3 regions of the Pseudomonas sp. GL-RE-29 genome follow, and region 1 is predicted to be linked to each of the others. Evidence: predicted binding sites of a transcription regulator. Region 1 holds the regulator's gene; each other region holds the start of a gene.

Region 1 (9,677 bases):
GCAATGACATTATTCCTACCACCATTCACGTCAGTGCGGCGCTTGCGTTGCACGAGCAGCTACTGCCGGCGCTGAACGGGTTGGTGCAAGTAATCGAGCGCAAGGCTGAAGAGGTGCATCACCACGTCAAAACCGGTCGTACCCACTTGATGGATGCCATGCCGGTGCGCATGAGCCAAGTGCTCAACGGGTGGGCGCAACAGCTCAAAGCCAACATCGGCCATTTGCAGGATCTGCAACCCAGCCTGCAATCCCTGGCCCAGGGCGGTACGGCGGTGGGTACCGGCGTGAATGCGCATCCGGAGTTCGCCGCACGTTTCAGTCAACAATTGAGCAAGCTGACCCAGGTGCAATTCACGCCAGGCGTGGATCTGTTTGCATTGATCGGCTCTCAGGACACCGCCGTTGCCGTCTCCGGGCAACTGAAGGCCACCGCCGTATCGTTGATGAAAATCGCCAACGACTTGCGCTGGATGAACTCCGGTCCGTTGGCCGGCCTGGGTGAAATCGAGCTCGAAGCCTTGCAACCGGGTTCTTCGATCATGCCTGGCAAGGTCAACCCGGTGATCCCGGAAGCTACTGCCATGGTCGCCGCCCAGGTGATCGGCAACGACACGGTGATCACCATCGCCGGTCAGTCGGGCAATTTCGAATTGAACGTGATGCTGCCGATCATCGCCCAGAACCTGCTGAGCAGCATCGAATTGCTGGCCAATTCCAGCCGTCTGCTGGGTGAAAAGGCCATCGCCAGTTTCAAGGTCAACGAAGACCGCATCAAGCAAGCCCTGTCCCGCAACCCGATTCTGGTGACCGCACTCAACCCGATCATTGGCTATCAGAAAGCCGCCGAGATCGCCAAGAAGGCCTATCAACAAGGCCGTCCGGTGATCGACGTGGCGCTGGAACACACCGAGCTGTCACGCAGCCAACTGGAAGAGTTGCTCAACCCGGAAAAACTCACCGCAGGCGGCGTGTAATAAACACCGCTAGCGCTTTGGAGGCTCACCATGGAGCACTGGAAACGCACGATCGAAAGAGCAAATCGCTGTTTCATGCTGGGCGAACTGGTCGATGCTCGCGAGGCTTACTTGCAGGCATTGGCCTTGGCCCAAGTGTTGTTCGAGCGCTGGCCAGATGCCGATGAAGCGGTGGCGGCCTGCGTGATTTCCCACCACAACCTGGCGGATCTGCATTTGCGTCTGAACCAGCCGGAGGAGAGCGCCGAGTATCTGTGTGCTATCCATCAGCGGCTGTTGCAGACCATGCAGGATCCGCGACTGGCACCGGCCCTGCGTGAAGCCGCGATGCGCCAGAGCAGCAAAACCTACGTCGAATTGCTGAGTTTCATCAGCGAACACGGTGAATACCCGCGCACTCATCGCTTGCTGCACATCGATGCCGCCGCACCGTCGCACCCTGCTGCGCCTCATCATCATGGAGTCCATTGAAATGGCTTTTACCTTGCCTGCCTTGCCGTACGCCTACGACGCCCTGGAACCGCATATCGATGCGCAGACCATGGAGATTCACTACACCAAACACCACCAGACCTACATCAACAACCTCAACGCCGCCGTTGAAGGCACCGAGTTTGCTGAATGGCCGGTGGAAAAACTGGTGGCTGCCGTGCAGCAACTTCCGGAGAAACTGCGCGCTGCCGTGATCAATCAGGGCGGTGGGCACGCCAACCATTCGTTGTTCTGGGAAGTCATGACGCCAGGTGGTGGCGGTAAACCGGAAGGCGCACTGGCTGCGGCCATCGATGAGCAACTGGGCGGACTCGACAGCTTCAAAGAGGCATTCACCAAAGCTGCGCTGACGCGCTTCGGCAGCGGCTGGGCCTGGCTGAGCGTCACGTCACAAAAGACCTTGATCGTGGAGAGCTGCGGCAACCAGGACAGCCCGTTGATGAACGGCAACACGCCGATCCTCGGCCTGGATGTCTGGGAGCACGCCTACTACCTTCAATATCAGAACCGTCGCCCGGAATACATCAGCGCGTTCTACAACGTGATCAATTGGCCAGAAGTTGCCGCGCGCTATCAGGCCGCGCTGATTTAAGTCTTCTGCAAAAACAATCCAAGGCTGACTATGGGCACTGAAACACTGGCGATCGGAAATGGACGAATGTTTCGTTACGCATTTGGGTCGCTGTTACTGCTGGCGGGCATGAGCTTGCTGGTTGCGCATGGGCTGGAATGGCTGGATCTGGAGCCGAAGCTGTCTCGAGCGTTGCAGGGCGGTGCGATCTGCGCCCTCGGCACCGCGCTCGGGGCGGTGCCGGTGCTGGTGATCCGGCGCATGCCCCAGGCACTCAGCGATACGCTGTTGGGGTTTGGTGCCGGAGTGATGCTGGCGGCGACCGCGTTTTCGTTGATCGTGCCGGGCATTGCGGCGGCAGAAAATCTTGGCATGACCCCATGGGCAGCCAGCAGCCTTATCTGTTTTGGCATCATGCTTGGCGCGTTCGGCCTGTTTCTGGTTGATCGCAAGGTCTCCGGGGCTTCGCCGGAAATGCTCGTAGGCACTGTTGAACATCCGGTGATTCCGCCGAGGATCTGGCTGTTCGTATTCGCCATCATTGCCCACAACATTCCCGAAGGCATGGCGGTCGGTGTTTCGGCTGGGGGTGGAATGCCTGATGCAGACAGTTTGGCGATGGGCATCGCCCTGCAGGATGTGCCGGAAGGGCTGGTGATTGCGTTGGTGCTGGCGGGAGCAGGGATGTCGCGCTTCAAGGCATTCCTGATCGGTGCGGCGTCAGGATTGGTCGAGCCGGTGTTCGCACTGTTGTGCGCCTGGCTGGTGAGCCTGGCCGAACTGTTATTGCCTTTGGGATTGGCGCTGGCGGCGGGAGCAATGCTTCTGGTGGTAACCCATGAAGTCATTCCAGAGTCGCGCCGACACGGTCACGACAAGTTGGCCAGTCTTGGGTTGTTGATCGGGTTTTGTTTGATGATGGTGATGGATACGGCGTTGGCTTGAACTGGGCGCAAAAAGCAGAAGGAACACTTGTGGCGAGGGAGCTTGCTCCCGCTCGACTGCGCAGCAGCCGTAATATCAGCCGGCGCGGAGTGTCAGATTCATTGTGACGACAGGTTTTGGGGCTGCTTCGCCGCCCAGCGGGAGCAAGCTCCCTCGCCACAAAAAAGCGGGTGTTACTCGCCTTCGTCGAAGTAGTTGTTGATCAATGCCACCAGTGCATCCAGCGCTTCCTGCTCCTGCTCGCCTTCCGTGCTTAGATAAATCTTTGTGCCCTTGCCGGCCGCCAGCATCATCATCGCCATGATGCTTTTACCGTCGACTGTGGTCTCTGGCGTGCGTCCTACCCTGATCGTGCAATCCTTGAACTGCCCGGCAACTCCAACGAATTTTGCGGACGCGCGGGCGTGCAGGCCCAGCTTGTTGATGATTTCGATTTCCAGAGCAGGCATCGCGGTGTGAATCCTTTAGCTGAGGTCGCGGTGGCGGACCTGGACGTTCTTCAGGGATTGTTGCAGGGTCTTGGCCAAGCGTTCAGTCAGGTAAACGGAGCGGTGATGGCCGCCAGTGCAGCCAATGGCAATGGTGACATAGGCGCGGTTGCTGGCGGCAAAGCGGGGCAACCATTTGAGCAGATAGGTGGATATGTCCTGATACATCTCTTCGACATCCGGTTGTGCCGCCAGGTACTCGGCAACCGGTTGATCGAGTCCGGACTGTTCACGAAGCTCCGGCTTCCAATATGGGTTCGGCAGGCAGCGCACGTCGAACACCAGATCGGCATCCACTGGCATGCCACGCTTGAACCCGAAAGACTCCACCAGGAACGCAGTTCCCGGCTCCGGCTGATTCAGCAGGCGCAGCTTGATGGTATCGCGCAGCTGATACAGGTTCAGGTTGGTGGTGTTTATCTTGAGATCGGCGAGGTCCGCAATCGGTCCGAGCAGAGTGCTCTCGACGCTGATTGCTTCGGCGAGCGATCGGTTGGCGTTGCTCAATGGGTGACGTCGACGGGTTTCCGAGAATCGCTTGAGTAGCGTTTCGTCGTCGGCATCCAGGTACAAGACATCGCACTGGATGTGCCGGCTGCGGACTTCTTCCAGCAGGTCAGGAAAACGAGTCAGATGGCTCGGCAAGTTACGCGCGTCGATGGACACGGCAACCAGTGGCTGAGACAACTCGGTGTGAATCAGTGCGCGCTCGGCCAATTCCGGCAGCAACCCGGCAGGCAGGTTGTCGATGCAGTAGTAGCCATTGTCCTCGAGTACATCGAGGGCGGTACTTTTACCCGAGCCGGAACGGCCACTGACGATGATCAAGCGCATGATTAGTGCCCGTTTTGCTCGTCCAGGACAACCTGATACAAGGCTTCATTGCTCGGAGCGCTGCGCAGTTTTTCGCGCACTTCCTTGCGGTCGAGCATGCTGGCGATCTGGCGCAACAGCTCCAGGTGCGCATCGGTAGCGGCTTGGGGGACCAGCAGAACGAACAGCAGGTCAACCGGCGCGCCGTCGATGGCGTCGAAATCGATTGGGGCGTCCAGGTGCATCAAGGCACTGATGGGTGAATCACAGCCCTTGAGGCGGCAGTGAGGAATGGCGATGCCGTTACCAAAACCGGTGGATCCGAGTTTTTCACGGGCAATCAAAGCCTCGAAGACATCTTGCATCTCCAGATCCGGCACTTCGCGATGGATGAGGTTGGCAATTTGCTCGAGGGCTTTCTTTTTACTGCCGCCCGGCACGTTCACCAGGGAACGGCCGGGGGTCAGGATGCTTTCAAGTCGGATCATGGGTTGGGAGTGTTAACGACCGGTAGCGCCCTGGAGGAGGCTCTGGGTCTTTTCCTTATGCTTTTTGAGTTGTTTATCAAGCTTGTCGGTGAGTGCGTCGATCGCCGCGTACATGTCGGTATGCTCCGCGTTGGCGACCACTTCATTCCCGGGAATATGCAGCGTGGCTTCGATTTTCTGCTTCAGCTTTTCGACCGTCATCGTGACCTGCACGTTGGTGATCTTGTCGAAATGCCTCTCTAATCGTTCGAGTTTTTCGCCGATGTAGGTGCGAAGAGGTTCGGTCACTTCCAGTTGGTGTCCACTGATGTTGACTTGCATACAGCTTCTCCTTCGTTGCCAGTGCATAAAGCGGCAGATCAGATGATCTGCCACTGGAACGCTGTGGCGTGGCTCTACATCAACCGCTTGCGTTCGCTCGAAGGCGCGATCCCGAGGGATTCGCGGTACTTGGCGACGGTGCGGCGAGCCACCTGAATGCCTTGTGCCTCCAGTAAACCAGCGATCTTGCTGTCACTCAACGGCTTTTTCTGATTTTCCGCGGCAACCAGTTTTTTGATGATCGCGCGGATCGCCGTGGACGAGCATTCGCCGCCTTCGGAGGTGCTGACGTGGCTGGAAAAAAAGTATTTCAGTTCATATATGCCCCGCGGGGTATGCATGAATTTCTGCGTAGTCACCCGCGAGATAGTCGACTCGTGCATGCCGACCGCTTCGGCGATGTCATGCAGGACCAACGGTTTCATCGCTTCGTCGCCGTACTCCAGGAAGCCGCGCTGATGCTCGACGATCTGGGTGGCCACTTTCATCAGGGTTTCGTTGCGGCTTTGCAGGCTCTTGATGAACCAGCGGGCTTCTTGCAGCTGATTGCGCATGAAGGTGTTATCGGCGCTGGTATCGGCACGACGGACGAACCCGGCGTACTGAGCGTTGACCCGTAAACGTGGCACCGATTCCTGGTTGAGCTCCACCAGCCAGCGTTCGTTGTCCTTGCGCACGATCACGTCGGGAACGACGTACTCGGCTTCGGTGGACTCGATTTGCGATCCAGGGCGCGGGTTGAGGCTCTGGACCAGTTCGATGACCTGGCGCAGTTCATCTTCCTTAAGCTTCATGCGGCGCATCAGCTGGCTGTAGTCGCGACTGCCGAGCAAGTCGATGTAATCGGTGACCAGGCGCTTGGCTTCAGCCAGCCAAGGGGTCTTGGCGGGCAACTGGCGCAATTGCAGCAACAGGCATTCGCCCAGGTTGCGAGCGCCGATGCCGGCCGGTTCGAATTGCTGGATGCGGTGCAGGACGGCCTCGATTTCGTCGAGCTCGATGTCCAGTTCCGGATCGAAGGCTTCGAGGATTTCCTCGAGCGTCTCGTCCAGGTAGCCCTGATTGTTGATGCAATCGATCAGCGTCACGGCGATCAGGCGATCGGTGTCGGACATCGGCGCCAGGTTCAGTTGCCAGAGCAGGTGGCTTTGTAGGCTCTCCCCGGCGGATGTACGGGTGGTGAAATCCCACTCGTCGTCATCGTTGCTCGGCAGGCTGCTGGCGCTGGTCTGGTAGACGTCTTCCCAGGCAGTATCGACGGGCAGCTCATTGGGTATGCGCTCGTTCCAGTCGCCTTCCTCGAGGTTATCCACCGTCGGGGCGCTTTCCTGGTAGGAGGGTTCCTGAATGTCGCTGTTGGGCTTCTGTTCGGCGTTGTCGGCCAAGGGGTCGGTGTTGTCGAAGTCGTCGCCTTCTTCCTGGCGTTCGAGCATCGGATTGGACTCCAGGGCCTCCTGGATTTCCTGTTGCAGGTCCAGGGTCGACAATTGGAGCAGGCGGATGGCCTGTTGCAGCTGCGGTGTCATCGTCAGCTGCTGGCCCATTCTCAAGACTAGCGATGGTTTCATGGCAGGGGCTTAACACCTTATTCGCCGGCGCACATGCGCCATCCACTACAGGGCGCCGGAGCGCCAAACATAAGCAAATTATATGCCCGAAACTGCAGCGTTTGCCTAGAGCGCTGTAACAATAAAAAAATGTTGATTTTTTATCGCAACAAGCGCTTTCGCGACCTGCCAGACACCTCAGCGCTTACAGGCGGAACTCATGGCCCAAGTACACTTCTTTAACCAGGTCGTTGGCCAGGATGGTTTCTGAGTCGCCTTCGGCGATCAGTTGACCATCGTTGACGATGTAGGCGGTTTCGCAGATATCCAGGGTTTCACGGACGTTGTGGTCGGTGATCAGCACGCCAATGCCCTTGGCCTTGAGGTGGTAGATGATCTGCTTGATGTCGCCTACCGAAATCGGGTCCACGCCGGCGAAAGGTTCATCGAGGAGGATGAATTTCGGGTTGGTGGCCAGCGCCCGGGCGATTTCCACGCGGCGGCGTTCACCACCGGACAGGCTCATGCCAAGGTTGTCGCGAATGTGGCTGATGTGGAATTCCTGCAGCAGGCTTTCCAGCTCCTGGCGACGACCGGCCTTGTCGAGTTCCTTGCGGGTCTCGAGGATTGCCATGATGTTGTCCGCTACTGAAAGCTTGCGGAAGATCGACGCTTCTTGCGGCAGATAGCCGATCCCGGCCTTTGCGCGGCCATGCATCGGCTGGTGGCTGACGTCCAGGTCGTCGATCAGGACGCGGCCCTGATCGGCCTGTACCAGGCCGACGATCATGTAGAAACAAGTAGTCTTGCCGGCGCCGTTGGGGCCAAGCAGGCCGACGATCTGACCGCTGTCGATGGACAGGCTGACGTCACGCACGACCTGACGGCTCTTGTAGCTCTTGGCCAGATGCTGAGCTTTCAGAGTTGCCATTACTGGGCCTTTTGCTCGTCGGTTTTCTTTTTCGGCTGGATCACCATGTCGATGCGCGGACGCGACTCGGTCACCTTGCTGCCGGTAGCGCGACCGGCGCTGGCGAGCTTTTTCTCGGTGTCGTAGACGATTTTCTCGCCCTGGGTGACGTTGTTGTCCTTGTCGATCACTTTGGCGCGATCGATCAGCACGACGCGATTTTGCGAGGCGTGATACTGGATGGTGACGCCGTAGCCTTGGACCGGCTTGGTGTCGCCTGCCGTTTGCAACTGCTCGAAGTAAGCCAGGTTGCCCACCGAGGTCACCACGTCGATATCGCCGTTCGGGGTGCGGGTCATGGTCACCTTGTTGCCGGTAACCTTCATCGAGCCCTGAGTGATGATCACGTCACCGGTGTAGGTGGCAATGCCGTTCTTGTCGTCCAGTTGGGCGTCGTCGGCCTGAATGCGGATAGGCTGTTGTTGATCGTCCGGCAGAGCCCAGGCGCTCACGCTTCCCAGTGCTGCGCCCAGACTGAGCAAAATAGGGAGGGTTTTAACGAGCCTCATACTGTCCTCTTACGTTCGATAGCAGGTGTATCCTGCTTTCTTTCAAATACGCTTTCATTCCGTTACCAGTCGATACACCGCCAGCGCCGTCGATTCTAACGGGTTGCTCGGTCTGCGCATATTGCTGTTGCGGGAACACGGTCATGCGAGTGGTGGTGATCAGGGTTCTGCGGTTTTTTTCGTCGAAACGCGTGATGCGTACCGAGTCGATCAGTTCAACCTGTGTACCGTCCGGATTGACTTCACCCTTTTCGCTCTGGACGTGCCACGGGAACTCCGTACCGCGGAACATGTTCAGGTCGGGGTTGGTCAGCAGCGTCACTTCGGTTGCTTTCAGGTGTTCGACTTTATCGGACGTCATCTCGTATTGCAGTTTGCCATCCGGCAGGAACTGCACGCTGTGGGCGTTGATGGCGTAATAGTCGATCGCGCTTTCGTCGACTTTCACCACTGGCTTGTCGAGGAAGCGTTCCGGGCTGATGTTCCAGTAGCCGACCGCAGCGAAAATCGCCGTGATGGAACCGAACACCAGTATGTTGCGAATCTTTTTGCTCAACATGGTTTGGCTCACAGGTACGCGGCGTTGGCCGCATCGAGACGGCCCTGGGCGCGCAGGATCAATTCGCAGAATTCGCGGGCGGCACCCTCGCCACCGCGGGCCTGAGTCACGCCGTGAGCGTGTTCACGTACGAAGCTGGCGGCGTTGGCCACTGCCATGCCCAGGCCGACGCGGCGAATCACCGGCAGGTCGGGCAGGTCGTCGCCGAGGTAGGCGACCTGTTCATAGCTTAGGTTGAGTTGGCCCAGAAGCTCGTCGAGCACCACCAGTTTGTCTTCGCGACCCTGGTAAAGGTGCGGAATGCCCAGATTCTTCGCCCGTCGCTCTACGACTGGGGTTTTGCGACCGCTGATAATCGCGGTCTGCACGCCGGCTGCCATCAGCATCTTGATGCCTTGGCCGTCGAGAGTGTTGAAGGTCTTGAATTCACTGCCGTCTTCGAGGAAGTACAAGCGACCATCGGTCAGTACGCCGTCGACGTCGAATACCGCCAGTTTGATCTGTTGGCCGCGTTGCAGAAGGTCTGCGCTCATTACATTACTCCCGCACGCAGCAAGTCGTGCATGTTCAAGGCGCCGACCGGGCGGTCTTCGCTGTCGACCACGACCAGTGCGTTGATTTTATGGTCTTCCATGATTTTCAGGGCCTCGGCGGCGAGCATTTCGGCGCGGGCCGTCTTGCCATGGGCGGTCATGACCTGGTCAATCGTGGCGCTGTGGATATCGATGCTGCGATCCAGGGTGCGGCGCAAATCGCCGTCGGTGAAGATCCCGGCGAGTTTGCCGTCGGCTTCAAGGATTACGGTCATGCCCAGGCCTTTGCGGGTCATTTCCATCAGCGCGTCCTTGAGCAGGGTGCCGCGTTGCACCTGCGGCAGTTCCTGCCCGGCGTGCATGACGTTTTCCACTTTCAGCAGCAGGCGTCGACCCAGTGCACCACCAGGGTGGGAAAAGGCGAAGTCTTCAGCGGTAAAGCCGCGGGCTTCAAGCAGGGCAAC
Region 2 (9,677 bases), on a different contig from region 1:
GCTCGAACCTGTGCACCGAGATCACCTTGAACACCAACAAGGACGAGATCGCCGTTTGCAACCTGGGCTCGATCAACCTGCCGAACCACATCGTCAACGGCAAGCTGGACACCGCCAAGCTGGAACGCACCGTGAACACCGCCGTGCGCATGCTCGATAACGTGATCGACATCAACTACTACTCGGTGCCACAAGCGAAGAACTCCAACTTCAAGCACCGTCCGGTCGGCCTCGGCATCATGGGCTTCCAGGACGCGTTGTACCTGCAGCACATCCCTTACGGTTCCGACGCTGCCGTCGAGTTCGCCGACAAGTCGATGGAAGCGGTCAGCTACTTCGCGATCCAGGCTTCCTGCGACCTGGCTGACGAGCGTGGCGCCTACGAGACGTTCCAGGGTTCGCTGTGGTCCAAGGGCATCCTGCCGCTGGATTCGCAACAGATCCTGATCGAAGCCCGTGGCCAGAAGTACATCGACGTTGACCTGAACGAAACCCTGGACTGGGCACCGGTTCGCGCCCGTGTACAAAAAGGTATTCGCAACTCCAACATCATGGCCATCGCACCGACCGCGACCATCGCCAACATCACTGGCGTATCGCAGTCGATCGAACCGACCTACCAGAACCTCTATGTGAAATCGAACCTGTCGGGCGAATTCACCGTGATCAACCCGTACCTGGTTCGCGACCTCAAGGCTCGCGGTCTGTGGGACTCGGTCATGATCAACGACCTGAAGTACTACGACGGTTCGGTGCAGCAGATCGAGCGCATCCCGCAAGAACTCAAAGAGCTCTACGCGACTGCGTTCGAAGTGGACACCAAGTGGATCGTTGACGCGGCAAGCCGTCGTCAGAAGTGGATCGACCAGGCTCAGTCGCTGAACCTGTACATCGCTGGCGCTTCGGGCAAGAAACTGGACGTGACCTACCGCATGGCCTGGTACCGTGGTCTGAAAACCACTTACTACCTCCGCGCCCTGGCCGCGACCAGCACCGAGAAGTCGACCATCAACACCGGCAAGCTGAACGCTGTTTCCAGCGGCGGCAACCACGGTGACGATTCGGTCCTGGCTGCTCCAGCCGGTCCTGCTCCAGTGCCGAAGGCTTGCGCCATCGACGAGCCGGATTGCGAAGCTTGCCAATAAGCTGAGCCGGTAGGCGCTGCAAGGCGCTTATATAAAACCCCCGATCAGTCCTCTGGATTATCGGGGGTTTTCTTTTTGTAGGAGCCGGCTTGCTGGCGATCCAGACGCCGCGGTCATTCAGGCAGACAGCGTCATCGTTTATCGCCAGCAAGCCGGCTCCTACACATTTCAGGGCATGTGATGTAAGCGCCGTATTGTGCTCACCTGAAACCCCCGATGAGCTTCTGGCTGATCGGGGGGTTCCTTTTGCCTTCTCTTTAAGATCAAAGGATCGCAGCCTGCGGCAGCTCCTACATTGAAATGCGATCCACCTGTAGGAGCTGCCGCAGGCTGCGATCCTTTGATCTATCACCCACAAAAAAGCCCCTCTTGCGAGGGGCTCCTTGTGCAGCGTTTTCAACTAACCCGCATCAGGTCATCTGAATGATGGTCTGCATGATGGTGCTTTGGGTGGAGATGGTCTTGGCGTTCGCCTGGTAGTTGCTCTGCGCCTTGATCAAATCGACCAGCTCGTTGGTCAGGTTGACGTTGGACTCTTCCAGGGAGTTGGAAACGATCTGACCCAAGGATCCGGTTTCCGGTGCGTCGTAACCAGGAATGCCCGATGCGTAGGTTTCCTTCCAGCTGGTACCGCCTACTTGCTGCAAACCTTGCTCGTTGGTGAAACTGGCCAACGAAATCTGGCCGATTGGCTTGGTCTGGTAGTTGCTGAAGTTGGCCAACAACACACCGCTGCCGTCGATGGTCAGGCTGGTGATCTGGCCAGTGGCATAGCCGTTCTGCGCCGGAATCGAACGTGCAGTGTCGGCGTTGAATTGCGTGGTGTTGGCCATCGAAATGGTTACACCCGCCGGGTCGGCGCTTGCACCATTGGCGGTCCAGACACCATCAGTGACGGAGCCCGGAGTCCAGTTGGTGATTTTCAAGTCGCTACTGATAATCGGCGCAGGCGTCGGAACGGTCGGCGGAACGGTTGGCGGAACCGGCGTGCTGACCGAAACCAGTTTGCCGCTCGAATCGAACGACATGGTCGAAGGAATCGGAGCAGTCACGGCAGGGTCGCTGCCATCCGGGTTGCGACCATCGATCAGGGTGTAGGTTTGCCAAGTGTTCGGACCCGTCTTGACCATGTACTGGTCCATGTCGTGCTGGTTACCCTGGGTATCGAAAACCGGGGTAGTGAACTGCTTGGTGTAAGTGGCTGGCTTGCTCGGGTCGAACTTGTTCGTGGCAACCGTCTGGTCAATTACCTCAGCCGTGGAGTTCAGGTTGATCGTCGACGACACGCTGTTGGTGGCCTTTGGGGCCAGGTTAGAGGTATCGATGCGCAGGTCAGTCAACACGCCATTGAGAATCTTGCCATTGGCATCCACGCCGTAGCCCTGCAAACGCGCAGTGCCGTCGGTGTTGGTGACGTAACCTTCCTTGTCGGTCTTGAAAGTACCGGCACGGGTGTACGTCAGCGCGCCGTTGTTGCTCAGCACGAAGAAACCCGAACCCTGGATACCCATGTCGAGCACGTTGCCGGTGCTGTTCACGTCACCCTGGCTAAACTGTTGGGAAACGTTGGCCAGACGCACGCCGTTACCGACGGTCTTGCTGCCGGTACCCAGTTTGGTCGCTGAGTACACGTCTTCGAATTCTGTACGGGACGACTTGAAACCTGTGGTCGCGACGTTGGCGATGTTGTTGCCGGTCACGTCCAGTTGTTTGTTGGCTGCATAGAGACCGCTAAGGCCGATGTTGAAAGACATATTCCACTCCTTTATGCCGTGCTAGTCGGCTCTATATACCAATGGTTTGCACTTTGGACAGGGCGATGCTGCCCAGTCCGGCCAGATTGAGCATCAACTCACCGCCGGTCTGGCTGATGGTCACGCTGTTGACGGTCGCTGGCAGGTTGGTGATCAGCGATACGGCCTGACTGTCGATGGTGGTCGAAGCGGCAAAGGTGTAAGTGCCCGAGGCTGCAACCTCACCCGCGTCGTTCTTGCCATCCCAGGTGAAGTCGGCGTTGCCGGCACTTTGGGAGCCCATGTCGATGGTGCGTACCACCTTGCCATCCGCGTCGGTGATCTTCAGCGTGGCGCTCGACACCGCCGACGGCATTGCGACCGTACCCTTGAGGGGCTTGGAAGTGTCGACCACCGCCTTGTCGCCTGGAGCAATGACCGTACGCCCAACCAGCGACGAGGCCTGCAATGCCTGGGACGAGTTGTAGTTACTGGCGATACCCGTAACGGTGTCATTGAGGGTGGTGATCCCTTCCAGGCTACTGAATTGAGCCAACTGCGCCACAAACTCGCCGTTGTCCTGGGGCTCCAGCGGGTTCTGGTTTTTCAGCTGCGTTACCAGCAACTGCAGGAACGCGTCCTTGCCCAGGGCTTGTTTGCCCGTGGCGCTGCCGGTTGCCCCTGCCAGACCGTCCGTCGTGGTGTTGGTCTTGACCGAAGAGTTGGCCAGGATGTCGTTGAGGCTCAAACCGCTGGTGGTATCGGTAACACTCATCTGAGTCGCCCCTTATCACTGACCGAGGGTCAGGACTTTCTGCATCATGGTTTTGGCGGTGTTCATCATTTCGGCGTTGGTCTGGAACGATCGGCTCGCGGAAATCATGTCGGCCATTTCCTCAACCACGTTGACGTTCGGGTAGTAGACGTAACCCTTGGCATCGGCAGCCGGATGGTTCGGCTCATAACGCGCTTCAAGATTGCTCTGATCTTCGACCACGCCCATGACCTGCACACCTTGGCCGGCCGCGTCCTGGTTCTGGAACAGCGAATCGCTACCGCCACTCTGGCCACCCTGGAACATGGTGGCGAACACCGGGTGACGCGCACGGTAGGTCTGATCGATGCTCGACGAGACCGTCTCGGCGTTGGCAATGTTCGAAGCAACGGTGTTCAAGCGAGTGGTCTGCGCACTCATGCCGCTACCGGCAATGTTGAAAACACTGGATAGAGACATGACTTACTCTCCGCGCAGGGCTGACACCAGCCCTTTGAATTTGCTGTTGAGCAGGGTGAAGCTGGCCTGGAAGCCGACGGCGTTTTCCGCGTAGTTCGACTGTTCCAGTTGGGCGTCCACGGTGTTCTGGTCGATCGACGGTTGCATCGGCGTGCGATACATCAGCGACTCATCGCCATTGCCCAGGCCTTCGGCTTCGATGTGACGGCTGTTGGTCATGTTCAAGGCGAACGTGCCGTTCTTGGCCTTATCGTTCTGCGCCTCGAGCACTTTCGAGAATTCCAGATCCCGCGCCTTGTAGTTCGGGGTATCGGCGTTGGCGATGTTGTTGGCCAGGACTTCGGCACGCTGGGCGCGGAAGCCCAGTGCCTTTTCGTGAATGCCGAGCGCTTTATCGAAGCTGATGCTCATGTCGGGAAACCTTCGGGTGACCTGATTTTTCGTACGATGAACATAGCAAGCGTCATGCCAATTCAAAAAAGCCCATAAACCGGGGCTTTGCGGGCAGTGGCAACGCGGCAATGCCAGAAAAGCGGCAACCGGCTTCCGCTGGATGCCGCTTTTCTGCCGCTTGGCCTCACCCTGTAGGAGCCGGCTTGCTGGCGATGAACGATGACGCGGTCTGTCTGGATGACTGCGGCGCCTGGATCGCCAGCAAGCCGGCTCCTACATGCGGTGTCAGTTGGAAATCATCGGGCAAAAAAAACGGGAGTCTTTGAGGACTCCCGTTTTTGATGACACCGAATGAATCATTTCGCCTGGTAGATAATCCCCGGGCTGCACTGGACCATCTGGTAATGATCGGGCAATCCGTTCAGCGCTTCGGAAGCACCGAGGAACAGATAACCGCCGGGCTTCAACGTGCTGTGGATACGCAACAGGATGTCCTTCTTAACCTCGGCGGAGAAGTAGATCAGCACGTTGCGGCAGAACACGATGTCAAACTTGCCGAGGCTCGCGTAGCTGTCCAGCAGGTTGAACGAACGAAACTCCACCCGACTCTTGATCGGCGCCTTGATAGCCCAGCGACCCGGCCCTTTCGGATCAAAGTAACGCTGCAACCGCTCCGGCGACAGACCACGACCGATGGCCAGGCTGTCGTACTCGCCGGTCTTGCAGTTGTTCAGCATGGTACCGGACAGATCAGTGGCAACGATCTGCACGCCCATCCTCAACTGGCCCATGTTGACCCGCTCGAACTCGTCGATGGACATCGACAGCGAGTACGGCTCCTGACCCGACGAACAGGCCGCCGACCAAATCCGCAAGCGCTGGCCGGGACTGGCCTTGATCGCCTCGGGCAGCACTTTGTTCTTCAGGACTTCAAATGGATAGGTGTCACGAAACCACAGGGTTTCGTTGGTGGTCATGGCATCCACTACCTGCTCACGCAAACCGCTGCGCGGCTGGGTTTGCATGCGCTGGACAAGCTCACCCAACGACTTGATGCCTTGCTGTTCCATCAGCTTGTTGAGACGGCTCGAGACCAGATACTGCTTGTTTTCACCGAGCAAAATGCCACAGGCTTTTTCCAGGAATACCCGGAACTGTTCGAAATCCAAATTACCCGTAGACAATGCTGCCGCCTCTAAAATCGTGTTGACTGCCAGGGACCGAACGCCCCTAGTTGATGTCTGCTGCTTTGATCCGGTCGACTACCCGGGATGCCAGGTCATCAGGTCGGAATTTGGCAAGGAAGTCATCGGCACCGACCTTCTTGACCATCGCCTGATTGAACACACCCGACAACGAAGTATGCAGGATGATATGAAGCTTTTGCATGCGAGGGTCGTTGCGGATCTCGGCCGTCAGCGTGTATCCGTCCATCTCCGGCATCTCTATGTCGGAGATCATCATCAGGAACTCATCTTCGGGCTTCTTCCCCTCGTCGACCAGTTTGCGCAGGTAATCCAGCGCTTGCCGGCCGTCGTTCAACGCCACCACTTCGACACCGACCGTTTGCAGGCAACGCGTGACCTGCTTGCGCGCCACCGACGAGTCATCGACCGTCAGCACGCGCAAGGACAGCGCCTTGTGCTGGGTTTCGACATCGACCACACCCACGGAAATCGCTTCCGGCGTCGGCGCCACTTCCGCCAGCACCTTCTCGACGTCGATGATTTCGACTAACTGATTGTCGACCCGAGTCACTGCCGTGAGGTAGTGATCGCGCCCGGTGCCCTTGGGTGGCGGATGAATCTCTTCCCAGTTCATGTTCACAATGCGCTCCACCGAACGCACCAGGAAACCCTGGGTCTTGGTGTTGTACTCCGTGATGATCACGAAAGGATTGTTCTTGTCCTTCAACGCACCGGAGCCGGTTGCCATCGCCAGATCCAGGATCGGAATGGTCGCCCCCCGAATGTTCGCCACGCCGCACACGACAGGACTGGACTTGGGCATCAACGTCAATTTCGGGCATTGCAGCACCTCCCGCACCTTGAACACGTTGATCCCATACAGCTGCTGGCCGTCGAGACGGAACAACAACAGCTCAAGGCGATTCTGCCCCACCAGTTGCGTGCGCTGGTTCACCGAATCCATTACACCAGCCATGCCCAGACTCCTAAACCAACGCTAAGTGTTGTTGCGACGCACATTCATCACTAAACGGCACGGCGCTTGCTTTTTATCTCTTCATGAACACAGAACCGACATTTTCCCGACGCCTGACCACGCTCTACCGCAAATGCCTCGGCGTGTTGGCGGCTGTGTGCCTGTTCAACGCTGGCAGCCCTGCCCTTGCTGACGCGGTTACCTTGCCTGACATGCTTATCGGCGTCACCCAGGGCTTTCTTGAATTCACCGTAGAGGACTATCTGGCAACCAGTCAAACGGAAGGTCGCTATGAAATCCAGGTCAACCAGCTCGATCCACGCATGCACATGCCAATGTGCGACAAGGAATTGACAGCCACGCTGGAGAGCCCGGCCAAGCCGTTGGGGCGCGTCACGGTCAAGGTTCGCTGTGAGGGTTCGTCCCCCTGGACGGTCTTCGTACCCGCTCAAGTGCGCCTGTTTCGCGACGTTGTGACCACCGCCCGACCGCTGCGGCGCGCGGGTATCGTCGAGCCTGCAGATGTCCTTCTGCGCGAGCGCGATATCAGTCTGATCAGCCAGGGCTACCTGACCTCCGTGGATCAGGCGATCGGGCAACGACTTACCCGACCAATGGTCGCTGATCAGGTGATTACCTTGGTGAATCTCGAACAGGCGGAAGTGATCCGCAAGGGCGATCAGGTGGTGATTACCGCCCGCAGTGGTACGCTCAGCGTGCGCATGCCGGGCGAAGCGCTGGCCAACGGCGGCATGAGCGAACAGATCCGAGTGAAAAACCTCAACTCCAAGCGAGTGATCAAGGCGCAAGTGACCGCGCCGGGCCAGGTGGAAGTGTCCATGTAGGAACCTCTTTTGGTGAAGCTGTGGCGCTGACCGAGGCTGTTCCCTAAACTGTGTCCCATGCCGGGCAAACGCTGACGCGCGCACGCTCATTGATAAATGGGCCTAAAGTTTTTCAGGGAAGGGCCGAAAACATGGCAAGCGTCCAAATTCCCAGAGGTTTTTTATCATGGTCATTGATTTCAGCCGTTTGAACAGCTCCTCGTCACTTACGGGCAGTACACGTACCAGCGCCACCAAGGAAACCGCCGAAGCTGGCAACTCCGCGCCGCTGAATACCCCGGCCGAACAGGCCAGTACCGTCAAAAGCGGGGAATCGGTACATCTCAGCAATGAGGCTCAGCAGTTGCAAAAGGTCACTGATACGCTGCGCGATCAGCCTGTCGTCGACAACGCCCGCGTGGCCGAGTTGAAAGCAGCGATTGCCGATGGCAGCTACAAAGTCGACAGCAACCGTGTAGCCAGCAAACTGCTCAACTTCGAAGCCCAGCGCTAGGCCACGGCCGGCGCCAGGCTTTTGGACGCTTAAAACCCAAGGCCAGCCATGCACGACACTAATTTATTGCAACTGATCACCGACGACTTTGCTCCAGCGCAACATTTGCTCGAGCTGCTGCAGACCGAGTCCCTCGCCTTGCATGGCCGCGACATGCCTCTACTTGAAGATGTTCTCGCGCAGAAACAGGCGCTGATCATTTTGCTCGAACAGCATGGCCGCAAGCGCAGTGAAATTCTTGCCAGCCTCAACCTGCCGACCAACCGTAGCGGTTTGGAGCAACTGGCAAGCCAGTCGAGCGTTGGTGAGGCGTTGCTTACGCAAAGCGATGTACTGACCGATCTCCTGGCCCAGTGCCAAGCCACCAATGCCAGCAATGGCCAGTCAATCCTGGTGCAGCAAGCTGCCACGGCTACCCAGCTGAAAATCCTCACCGGCGGCGAACCTCCCGCGCTCTACGATGCCAGCGGATCATTCTCCAAGCTTGTGAAACCGCGCCCGCTCAGTCAGGCTTAAGCCGGTCGATGAGCCCCCTCTATCAAGTCGCGAAACATGCTGGCAATATGCTGGCTCGCCGTAGTCAAATTTTGTCTGGAGATTGATTAACCGTGTCCAATGCCTTAAGTGCGGAAGATTCTCCGCAGCCACCCAAGGTGCTCAGCACGCCTCTGGAAATCTCCAGCAACCTGCGCCAGTTGCACGAAAGTCATGACCCGCTAATCATCACCTTCAACGAGCGCAGCCAGCGCTTCCAGACCTATCTGGTGGCCGTTGACCGTGACAGCAACATGATTGCCCTGGACGAGATGATTCCGCGTGACGGCGAACGCTTTTTGATGGCCGGCGAGCCGTTCAAGATCGAAGGCTTCCACGAAGGCGTGCGAATTGCCTGGGAAAGCAACGGTCCGATGACCCTCGACGAATCCAGTGGTAGTCGCTGCTACCGTGGCACCCTGCCCGACGAGGTGGTCTACCACCAGCGTCGCAATGCGTTCCGTGCTGCCTTGAAGCTGGCCCAATTGGTCGATGTCGATCTGGATGGCGAGAAACTCAAGACGCCGATCAGTGGCAAACTGCTGGACATCTCGGCCACCGGTTGCAAACTGCGCTTCGCCGGCGACATCACTGGCAGTCTGCAATTAGGTCAGGTCTACGACCGCTTCATGGCCGCCCTGCCTTTCGGCAATATGACGGCGCCGGTCGAACTGCGTTATCTGCATTTCGAAGAAAAGATCTCCACTACTTTCGCCGGTGTACGCTTCCATAACATGAGCGGGCTGGTACAGCGCCAGGTCGAGCGATTCGTCTACCAGTTGCAACGCGAAGCGCGGCGCTTCGACAAAGACGATTTCTGATACAGCAGTAAAAATAAAAAACGGGCAGTCCCTTGCGGTGACTGCCCGTTTTTTATGCCTGGATTTTAAGGCCGGGCTTCAGTGAAGCTTTGCTCTCGACCCGCGTCAGGGTCTTTCGGTTGAGGATCGCTTTCAGGTTCGGCCTCCGATTCAGGAGTCATCTCCGGATCGACCGGGTTCTGCATCTGATCCTGTACCACCTGCTCATCGACCCGCGGATCGAGGCAAGCCACCAGCGGCGAGCTCGACATACTGTCCGGCATGGCGACGTGATGCAGCGGCGCGTCGTCCACCTGATGCAGATTGGTCACCGCTT
Region 3 (9,677 bases), on a different contig from region 1:
TACACCCGACGCACATCGGCCAGCGTCGTGCCGGTGCCGATGAACACGTTGCCGTACTGAATCGAGCCCTTGGTGCTCTGCACGGTTTGCTGGCGCGAGTACCCAGCGGTGTCGACGTTGGCAATGTTGTTGCCGGTAGTCACCAACGAAGAATGGCCAGCAGCCAGTCCCGACATCCCGATGTTTAGCAAACTCATGGTTCAGACCTTAATCCTTGTGCCTATAAAGGCGTGGTGGAAGCGCCCGCCGCAGCGTAGTTCTGGTAACTCGTCATCTGCCTGGCTATCTGCGAAATCTTGCTTGCGTAGTCCGGGTCGGTTGCGTAACCGGCCTTTTGCAACTCGCGTACAAACTGTTCCGGGTTATCGGCCGACTTCACGACATCTTGATAGCGATTATTGGTCTGCAGCAAAGTCACAAGGTCATGAAAACTGTCCTTGTAGGAGCCGTAGGAGCGGAACTCGGCCGTCTCCCTGACCATCGCGCCATTCCTGAATTCGCTGGTGATCGCCCGCGCCGAATCACCCTGCCAACTGCTGCCAGCCTTGATGCCGAACAGGTTATGACTGCTGCTGCCATCCTGGGCGCGCATGACCGACTTGCCCCATCCGGTTTCCAGCGCAGCCTGGGCCACCAGGTAACGCGGATCGACGCCAATGCGGTCGGCGGCTTCCTTGGCCATCGGCAACATGGTGTTGACGAATTCGTCGGCAGAACTGAAGGCTTTCTTCGCCGGTGCCAACGGAATTTGCGCCATGGCGCGACCGTAAACCTGCATGCTTCCAGTGGATGCCTGCTGCGCGCTCGCCAGCCAGTCGCCGTTGTACAGCGGCCCCGCGCCGGTGGTCGTCGTACGCTCAGGCAACGGTGTCTTGTTGACCATCGTCGTGGCCGCAGTCGTCGCCGAAGGCACCAGTCCCGCCAGCAACCGATCAGCCAGTTTCGGTGGCAATGCCAGGCGTCGCTGATTGATCAGTGCCATGTCATTGCGATGTGCGCTCTCGCCCGTCGGCGCCTTGACCGACCGCGAAGCCCACAACGGACGCTCGCCGTTGACCCGCGACAGCGGTCCGTTGATGGCAATAGTTCCGGCAGCCACCGGTGTTTGGACCGCTGCTTTCGCGGCCTCCTGCTTGGCGGCCGACGCGGCGGCCGCTTCACCCGGAGCCAGCGGTTTGTTCTTCGACATTTGCCGCATCAGCACGTCCGCCAGACCAATACCACCGCCCTCGCGGGACATGGAAACGGCCAGCTGCTGGTCGTACATTTCCTGGTATTGCTTGGCCGCGGGCGTGTTCAGCGGGTTGTCCTGTCCCAACGCGTCGGTGGCCGAGCGCATGGACTTGAGCATTTCACCGAGAAACAGCGATTCGAATTCCTGCGCGACCTTGCGCAGGTTGCCATCGCTGTTCTTGTCGCCGACCTTGAGTTGGTTCAGGCGATTGAGGTCCGAATACGATCCCGAATCGCTACTGCTGACCAGACCGCTCTTGCGCATATCCATGCTCGCTATCCTCAGATCACGATCAGGTCGGCTTGCAAGGCGCCGGCCTGTTTCAGTGCTTCGAGGATGGCCATCAAGTCACCTGGTGCCGCGCCGACCTGGTTCACCGCACGGACGATTTCGTCGAGGGTGGTGCCCGGGCCGAACTTGAACATTGGCTTGGCTTCCTGCTCGGCGTTGACCCGCGAGCGTGGCACGACCGCTGTCTGACCGTTGGACAACGGGCCTGGCTGACTGACGATCGGGTCTTCGGTGATGGTGACGGTCAGGCTGCCGTGGGTCACGGCGGCCGGTGAAACCTTGACGTTCTGACCGATCACGATGGTGCCGGTTCGGGAGTTGATGATGACTTTCGCCACCGCTTGACCTGGATCGATTTCGAGGTTTTCCAGGATCGACAGGTAGTCGACACGCTGGCTCGGATCCAGCGGCGCGCTGACGCGAATCGAACCGCCATCGATGGCCTGGGCCACGCCAGGGCCGAGCATGTTGTTGATCTTGTCGACGATGCGCTTGGCCGTGGTGAAGTCGGAACGGTTGAGGTTCAAGGTCAGGCTGTTGCCCTGGTTGAAACCGCTCGGCACCGCTCGCTCGACCGACGCACCGCCCGGAATGCGACCGGCCGACGGAACGTTGACGGTAATCTTCGAACCGTCACGACCTTCGGCATCGAAACCGCCAACCACCAGGTTGCCCTGGGCGACCGCGTAGACGTTGCCGTCAATACCCTTGAGCGGCGTCAGCAGCAACGTACCGCCGCGCAGGCTCTTGGAGTTACCGATCGACGATACGGTGATGTCGACTTGCTGACCCGGTTTGGCGAATGGCGGCAAATCGGCACTGATCGACACCGCCGCGACGTTCTTCAACTGCACGTTGCCCGAGCCCGGCGGCACCTTGATGCCGAACTGCGAGAGCATGTTGTTGAAGGTCTGCAGGGTGAACGGGGTTTGCGTCGTCTGGTCGCCGGTACCGTTAAGCCCGACCACCAGGCCGTAACCGATCAATTGGTTGGAACGCACGCCGGAAATACTGGCGATGTCCTTCAGCCGCTCGGCTTGAGCGTTGAAGGCTGCGCACAGCATCAGGGCGGCCACCATCAAGTGTTTGAAGTTCAACATGCTCAACTGGAAAGCCACCTAGAAAGGGAACAGCGGGCTGAGGAAGAAACGGTCGAACCAGCCTGGCTGACTCGCATCGGCAAACGAACCGGTGCCCGAATAGGTGATGCGCGCATCGGCGACACGGGTCGACGACACGGTGTTGTCGGTAGCGATGTCATCGGCGCGAACCAGGCCAGCAATTCGTACCAGTTCGTCGCCGGTATTGAGGGTCAGCCACTTCTCGCCGCGCACGGCGATGATGCCGTTGGGCAAGACGTCGGCAACCGTCACCGTGATCGAACCGGTCAGGCTGTTGCCCTGCCCGGCCTTGCTGTCACCCTTGGTCGCGCGGTCGCCTTCATAACTCGCACTCAAGCTCAGGTCATTGCTGCCAAACGGGTTGTTGGTGGTGGCGCTGCTGCCAAACAGCGAAGTCAGCCCAATGCCGGTCTTGCTGGTCTTGTCGATCTGCGAGTTGGCGTTTTTGCTGGCCTGGGTCTTCTCGTTCAGGGTGATGGTGATGATGTCACCGACCCGGAACGCCTTGCGGTCGCTGTACAGGTTCTGTTCGAAACCGGCCTGGTAGATCGAGCCGTTATTCGCGGCAGCCGGCAGCGGCGTGCGCGGCAACACCGGGGCGTAGTAAGGATCATTGGGCTTGGGCGTCACAGGCACGCAGCCTGCGAGCGCGGTGATCCCACTCAGTGCCAGAACAGAAACGAAGCGATTCATGACCCTACCTCACGGTGTTGCAGGCGACCTCATGGCCACCTCATAGACTTGATTACAGATTCTGCGTTACGAACGAGAGCATCTGGTCGGCGGTGGAGATCACCTTGGAGTTCATCTCGTAGGCGCGCTGAGTGGTGATCATGTTGACCATCTCTTCAACGGTGCTGACGTTGGAAGTTTCCAGGGTGTTCTGCAGCGTGGTACCGAAACCGGCCAGGCCAGGCGTGCCGACTTGCGGCGCACCGCTGGCGGCGGTTTCCAGGAACAGGTTGTTGCCCACCGCTTGCAGGCCGGCCGGGTTGATGAAGTCGGCGGTTTGCAGGTTGCCGATCACCTGGGACGCCGGGTTGCCGGCAACGGTGATGGACACAGTGCCGTCGCGACCGACCGTGAAGGTCTGCGCGTCGTTCGGAATCACAATCGCCGGTTCCAGGGCGAAGCCGCTGGCGTTGACGATCTGGCCGTTGGAGTCCAGGTGGAATGTACCGTCACGGGTGTAGGACGTGGTGCCGTCCGGTTGCAGGATCTGGAAGAAACCGCGACCGTCGATGGCCATGTCCAGTGGCTGCTCGGTGGTTTGCAGGCTGCCGGCGCTGAAGTTTTTCTGGGTGCCGACAATGCGCACACCGGTACCCAATTGCAGACCCGACGGCAGTTCGCTGTCCTGGGTCGACTGGGCGCCTGGCTGGCGTTTGATCTGGTAGAGCAAGTCCTGGAACTCGGCGCGGTCACGTTTGAAACCCGTGGTCGAGACGTTGGCCAGGTTGTTGGAAATGGTGGTCAGGTTGGTGTCCTGGGCGGACAGGCCGGTTTTGGCAACCCATAGAGCCGGAAGCATTCGATTCTCCTCGTGCGCCTGTTTTACGGCGCGACGTTCTGATAATTAGCTGATCTGCAAGACCCGAGCCATGGCCTGGTCATCGTCTTTGGCGGTGTTCATCATCTTGATGTGCAGCTCGAACTGCTTGGCCAGGGCCAGCACCGAGGTCATCTCGTCCACGGCGTTGACGTTGCTCGACTCAAGGAACCCGGACACCAGCTTGACGTTGGCATCGGCTTGCGCCGGCTGGCCATCCTTGGTGTGAATCGAACCGTCCAGGCCTTTGGTCATGTTCTTGATGTCAGGGTTGACCAGCTTGATGCGATCGACTTCCGCCATGACGCGAGGCCCTTCGCCCATCGCACGAATGCTGATGGTGCCGTCCTCACCCACTTCAATCTGTTGCTCGGGCGGCACGGCAATCGGTCCGCCGTTGCCAATCACCGGCATGCCGTTGCCGGCGCGCAGCACACCCAGGGCGTCAACCACCAGGCTGCCGGTGCGCACGTAGCTTTCGCCGCCATCCGGGTTCTGCACTGCCAGCCAGCCGTTGCCTTGCACGGCGACATCAAGGTCGCGACCGGTTTCTACCAGGCTGCCAGGGGAAAAGTCGGTGGCCGGGCGTTCAGACATGGCAAACGCACGCGCCGGAAAGCTGTCACCGAACACCGGCATCGAACGAGCCTGCTCCAGGTCTTTCTGAAAGCCGTTGGTGGAGATGTTCGCGAGGTTGTTGGCATGAGCCTTTTGCGCCAGTGCATTCTGGCTGGCGCCGGTCATTGCCACATAAAGGTACTTGTCCACAATCTTTCCTCTGCCTGCCGGACGTTTGCCGCCCACTGCTGTACTGACGAGGCATAAGCAATTTGCAGACCAACTTGTTTTTGGCGGCGCTGGGCCCGGTAAACAAAGGACTTGGGAGATTGAGGGGGTGTAGAGGATTTGTATCAGAGACGAAAAACCGGCGGTGTTATGCCGTTAAGTGGCAAGGCTTGACCTGTTGCAGCAACACAAACACCTGTGGCGAGGGAGCTTGCTCCCGCTGGGCTGCAAAGCAGCCCCAAAATGGCTGACCGAATTTCAACTGGCAGATCGCGCAGGCTCTCTTTGCGGCCGCTTCGCGCCCGAGCGGGAGCAAGCTCCCTCACCACAGGGTCAAGTGCTGTCCTTGCCCACCTCATAATCGCGCAACTTATTGGCAATGGTCGTATGCGAAACCCCCAACCGCTTACCCAATTGCCGACTGCTCGGATGCTCGGAGTACAAGCGCTCCAGCACCGCTTTCTCGAAGCGCCCGACAATCTCGTCCAGCCCGCCCTCAAGCGAAAAATCGCCAAGCGGCTGACGCACGCCGTAGTCCGGCAAGCGAATGTGCTCGGCCTTGACCGTCCCGCCCTCACACAAGGAAACCGCCTGGAACAGCACGTTCTCCAGCTGCCGCACGTTGCCCGGCCAGTGGTAATGACTGAGCCGATCCATGGCCGCCGGTGCAAGTTTCGGCAGCGGGCAACCGATCTGCCGACTGGCCTGGTCGAGGAAGTGCTCCACCAGCGGCGTCAAACCGTCGAGGCATTCGCGCAGCGGCGGGATGTGCAGCGACAACACGTTCAAGCGGTGATACAGGTCCTGGCGAAACTCGCCCCGGGCGCACAGCTCGGACAAATCAACCTGGGTCGCACAGATCACCCGCACATCGAGATAAACCTCTTCATCACTGCCTACACGGCGGAAGCATCCGTCCTGCAAGAAGCGCAGCAATTTCACTTGCAAGCGCGGGCTCATTTCCCCGACGCCATCTAGAAACAGCGTACCGCCCGCCGTCAGCTCCAACAGCCCGAGCTTGCCTTCGGCACGCGCCCCTTCGAAGGCACCCGGGCCGTAACCGAACAGCTCAGTCTCGGCCATGGATTCCGGCAGACCGGCGCAGTTCAGTGCCATCAACGGCGACTGCCCACGCGGACTGGCCAAATGGCAGGCTCGCGCCAACAGCTCTTTACCGGTGCCGGTTTCGCCTTCTATCAATAGCGGCGCATCCAGCGGGGCCATGCGCCGTGCTTCACGCACCACCGCCGCCATCACTTTCGAGCTTTGAAAGATGCTGTCGAAGCCGCGCAATTCCTGCTTGCGTACGTTATAGATGCGCTCGCCCACGCGGTCGGCGCGATGCAGCGTCAGCACCGCGCCGGCCATGGCTTCGCTGTCGTCATGCTCCGATTGCAGAGGGGCGATATCGGCCAGAAACACGTCGCCCTTGACCTTGACCCGCAGCCCGTTGATCCGCGATTTGTTGGCACGGACCAGTTCCGGCAAGTCGAAGTCTTCGGCGTATCGCGACAACGGAATCCCCGGCACTTCATCGACCCGCACACCCAGCAACTGCGCCGCTGCGCGGTTGGCCGCGACAATGGAGCCACCCATGTCGATCGACAGCACCGGAAACTCCAGGGCGCCGAGCAAGGCATTGAGTTCCATATGCCGACGCTCGCTGGGCATCAGTCCTACGCGCTTGACGCCAAAGACCCCGGTAATCGCCTCGAATTTCGGACGCAACGCCTGGAACTGAATGTTGATCAGGTTCGGACAGTGCAGGTAAATCGCGTTGCCATGCTCACCGCCCACCTCGCCGCGCGCGACGTTGATGCCGTACTCCACCAGCAGGTTGAGAATGTCGCGCAGGATGCCGATGCGGTTCTGGCAGTGGACTTTGATACGCATAAAAAGGCCTGGACCTGAATGAAAGGGGTGGCATTGAACCTGTAGGAGCCGGCTTGCTGGCGATGACACCCTCAAGGACGCTATCGCCAGCAAGCCGGCTCCTACAAAAGGCCCCAGGCCAGCATTTTTCTGTAGGGGCGCTCAGATAGTCGTCAAGATTATGTGACAGTCGAAACGCTTTTCAAACCCGAAAATCTCAGCAACTACGCGACGGCTGCCTATTCGTAACGAAAACTTTACGAATATCGTGGATTTTTCCTACGCGTTGCGCGTACCGCTTGCTGCAACACTGCAATCCTTGGGTTATTTCTAGGTCCATAGCAGCACATAACAAGAACGAAATCCCTTAGCAGGAGAGCAGCATGAAGCAGACGCAATACGTGGCTCGCGAGCCCGATGCGCAAGGTTTTATCGACTACCCCGCCGAAGAACACGCGGTGTGGAACACGCTGATCACTCGCCAACTGAAAGTGATCGAAGGGCGTGCGTGCCAGGAGTACCTGGACGGAATCGAAAAACTCGGTCTGCCCCACGACCGCATTCCGCAACTGGGCGAGATCAACAAGGTCCTCGGTGAAACCACCGGTTGGCAGGTCGCCCGCGTGCCGGCGCTGATCCCCTTCCAGACCTTTTTTGAATTGCTCGCCAGCAAGCAGTTTCCAGTAGCCACCTTTATTCGTACCCGCGAAGAGCTGGATTACCTGCAAGAGCCGGATATTTTCCACGAGATCTTCGGCCACTGTCCGCTGCTGACCAACCCTTGGTTCGCCGAATTTACCCACACCTACGGCAAACTTGGCCTACAGGCTTCCAAGGAAGAACGCGTGTATCTGGCGCGCCTGTACTGGATGACCATCGAGTTCGGCTTGGTCGATACCCCGCAAGGCCAGCGCATCTACGGCGGCGGCATTCTGTCTTCACCGAAAGAAACCGTTTATTGCCTGTCGGATGAGCCTGAACATCAAGCATTCGATCCGCTGGAATGCATGCGCACGCCGTACCGCATCGACATCCTGCAACCCCTGTATTTCGCGCTGCCGAACCTCAAGCGCCTGTTCGACCTGGCCCACGAAGACATCATGGGCATGGTCAAGCAAGCGATGCAGATGGGTCTGCACACACCCAAGTTTCCGCCAAAACCAAAAGCAGCGTGATCCGCGACTTTTAAGATCAAGTGAGTCTGTCAGGAACCATCGCTTTGCTTTAGCGTGGTGCCACTGACGGCCGATTTCCATTTATTCGATTTCAGGAATTCATCATGTCCACATTGAACCAAGCCCACTGCGAAGCCTGCCGCGCCGATGCTCCACAAGTCAGCGACGAAGAGCTGCCGGTACTGATCAAGCAGATCCCGGACTGGAACATCGAAGTTCGCGACAGCATCATGCAGCTGGAAAAAGTCTTCCTGTTCAAAAACTTCAAGCACGCCCTGGCGTTCACCAACGCCGTCGGTGAAATCTCCGAGGCCGAAGGTCACCACCCAGGCCTGCTGACCGAGTGGGGCAAAGTCACCGTGACCTGGTGGAGCCACTCGATCAAGGGCCTGCACCGCAACGACTTCATCATGGCCGCGCGCACTGACGAAGTGGCCAAGGACGCCGAGGGCCGCAAGTAATGCATTTCGACGCCATCGGCCGGGTGCCCGGCGACCCGATCCTCGGCCTGATGGAGGCCTATGCGCAGGACCCGAACCCGCGCAAATTCGACCTCGGCGTGGGTGTCTATAAAGACGCCCAAGGGCTGACTTCGATTCCCCAGGCGGTGAAACTCGCCGAGGCGCGACTGGTGGATCGTCAGACCACCAAGACCTACATCGGCGGTCATGGCGACGCGGCTTTCGGTAAGGTCATCAGTGAGCTGGTGCTCGGCGCCGACTCGAAGCTGATCAGCGAACAACGCGCAGGCGCCACCCAGACTCCGGGCGGCACTGGCGCGTTGCGCCTCAGCGCGGACTTCATCGCCCAGTGCCTGCCGGGCCGTGGCGTGTGGTTGAGCAACCCGACCTGGCCAATCCACGAAACCATTTTCGCGGCAGCCAAGGTCAAGGTCAGCCACTACCCGTACGTGGGCAGTGACAACCGCCTCGACGTCGAAGCGATGCTCGCGGTGCTCAATGAAGCCCCCAAGGGCGACGTGGTGTTGTTGCACGCCTGCTGCCACAACCCGACCGGTTTCGATCTGTCCCACGACGATTGGCGCCGGGTACTGGACGTGGTGCGTCAGCGTGAACTCTTGCCACTGATCGACTTCGCCTACCAGGGCTTCGGCGATGGCCTGGAACAGGACGCCTGGTCGACCCGGTTGTTCGCCGCCGAGTTGCCGGAAGTATTGATCACCAGTTCCTGCTCGAAAAACTTCGGCCTCTACCGCGACCGCACCGGCGCGCTGATTGTCTGCGCGAAAAGCGCCGACAAGCTGACCGACATCCGCAGCCAACTGGCCAACATCGCCCGTAACCTGTGGTCGACACCACCGGATCACGGCGCCGCCGTGGTGGCAACCATCCTCGGCGACCCGGAGCTGAAAAGCCTTTGGGCCGATGAAGTGGAAACCATGCGTCTGCGCATCGCCCAACTGCGCAGCGGTTTGGTGGAAGCGCTGGAGCCTCACGGTTTGCGCGAGCGTTTTGCGCATATTGGAGTACAACGCGGAATGTTTTCCTACACCGGGCTGACGCCGGAGCAAGTGAAAAACCTGCGGGACAACCACAGCGTGTACATGGTCAGCTCCGGCCGGGCAAACGTGGCGGGGATTGACGCGACGCGCCTGGATTTGTTGGCCGAGGCGATTGCCGAAGTCTGCA

What was found. The regulator sigma-54, encoded in region 1, starts transcription at its own class of promoters, with help from an activator protein. The targets are predictions, from matches to a motif close to ANTGGCATNNANNTTGCTNT.
Region 2: the regulator sigma-54 is predicted to act here: its motif matches at 4,566-4,585, upstream of flgB (flagellar basal body rod protein FlgB).
Region 3: the regulator sigma-54 is predicted to act here: its motif matches at 5,018-5,037, upstream of KGB21_RS07990 (flagellar basal body rod protein FlgF).

What each region holds. Positions count from the first base shown of each region.
Region 1 covers NZ_JAGYGD010000012.1:139,668-149,344, reverse strand. The annotation lists gene KGB21_RS12675 (class II fumarate hydratase) at 1-977, shown strand, start outside; gene KGB21_RS12670 (hypothetical protein) at 1,008-1,448, shown strand; gene KGB21_RS12665 (superoxide dismutase) at 1,450-2,061, shown strand; gene KGB21_RS12660 (ZIP family metal transporter) at 2,092-2,985, shown strand; gene KGB21_RS12655 (HPr family phosphocarrier protein) at 3,159-3,434, opposite strand; gene rapZ (RNase adapter RapZ) at 3,450-4,307, opposite strand; gene ptsN (PTS IIA-like nitrogen regulatory protein PtsN) at 4,310-4,774, opposite strand; gene hpf (ribosome hibernation-promoting factor, HPF/YfiA family) at 4,787-5,095, opposite strand; gene KGB21_RS12635 (RNA polymerase factor sigma-54) at 5,170-6,663, opposite strand; gene lptB (LPS export ABC transporter ATP-binding protein) at 6,848-7,573, opposite strand; gene lptA (lipopolysaccharide transport periplasmic protein LptA) at 7,573-8,121, opposite strand; gene lptC (LPS export ABC transporter periplasmic protein LptC) at 8,108-8,680, opposite strand; gene KGB21_RS12615 (KdsC family phosphatase) at 8,689-9,213, opposite strand; gene KGB21_RS12610 (KpsF/GutQ family sugar-phosphate isomerase) at 9,213-9,677, opposite strand, start outside.
Region 2 covers NZ_JAGYGD010000058.1:5,528-15,204, forward strand. The annotation lists gene KGB21_RS28500 (ribonucleoside-diphosphate reductase subunit alpha) at 1-1,145, shown strand, start outside; gene flgE (flagellar hook protein FlgE) at 1,556-2,899, opposite strand; gene flgD (flagellar hook assembly protein FlgD) at 2,931-3,653, opposite strand; gene flgC (flagellar basal body rod protein FlgC) at 3,669-4,112, opposite strand; gene flgB (flagellar basal body rod protein FlgB) at 4,116-4,523, opposite strand; gene cheR (protein-glutamate O-methyltransferase CheR) at 4,862-5,689, opposite strand; gene KGB21_RS28530 (chemotaxis protein CheV) at 5,736-6,668, opposite strand; gene flgA (flagellar basal body P-ring formation chaperone FlgA) at 6,752-7,513, shown strand; gene flgM (flagellar biosynthesis anti-sigma factor FlgM) at 7,680-8,006, shown strand; gene KGB21_RS28545 (flagella synthesis protein FlgN) at 8,055-8,522, shown strand; gene KGB21_RS28550 (flagellar brake protein) at 8,615-9,361, shown strand; gene KGB21_RS28555 (MFS transporter) at 9,427-9,677, opposite strand, start outside.
Region 3 covers NZ_JAGYGD010000006.1:177,176-186,852, forward strand. The annotation lists gene flgK (flagellar hook-associated protein FlgK) at 1-197, opposite strand, end outside; gene flgJ (flagellar assembly peptidoglycan hydrolase FlgJ) at 221-1,504, opposite strand; gene KGB21_RS07975 (flagellar basal body P-ring protein FlgI) at 1,516-2,625, opposite strand; gene flgH (flagellar basal body L-ring protein FlgH) at 2,644-3,339, opposite strand; gene flgG (flagellar basal-body rod protein FlgG) at 3,392-4,177, opposite strand; gene KGB21_RS07990 (flagellar basal body rod protein FlgF) at 4,223-4,963, opposite strand; gene KGB21_RS07995 (sigma-54-dependent transcriptional regulator) at 5,315-6,874, opposite strand; gene phhA (phenylalanine 4-monooxygenase) at 7,237-8,028, shown strand; gene KGB21_RS08005 (4a-hydroxytetrahydrobiopterin dehydratase) at 8,133-8,489, shown strand; gene KGB21_RS08010 (amino acid aminotransferase) at 8,489-9,677, shown strand, end outside.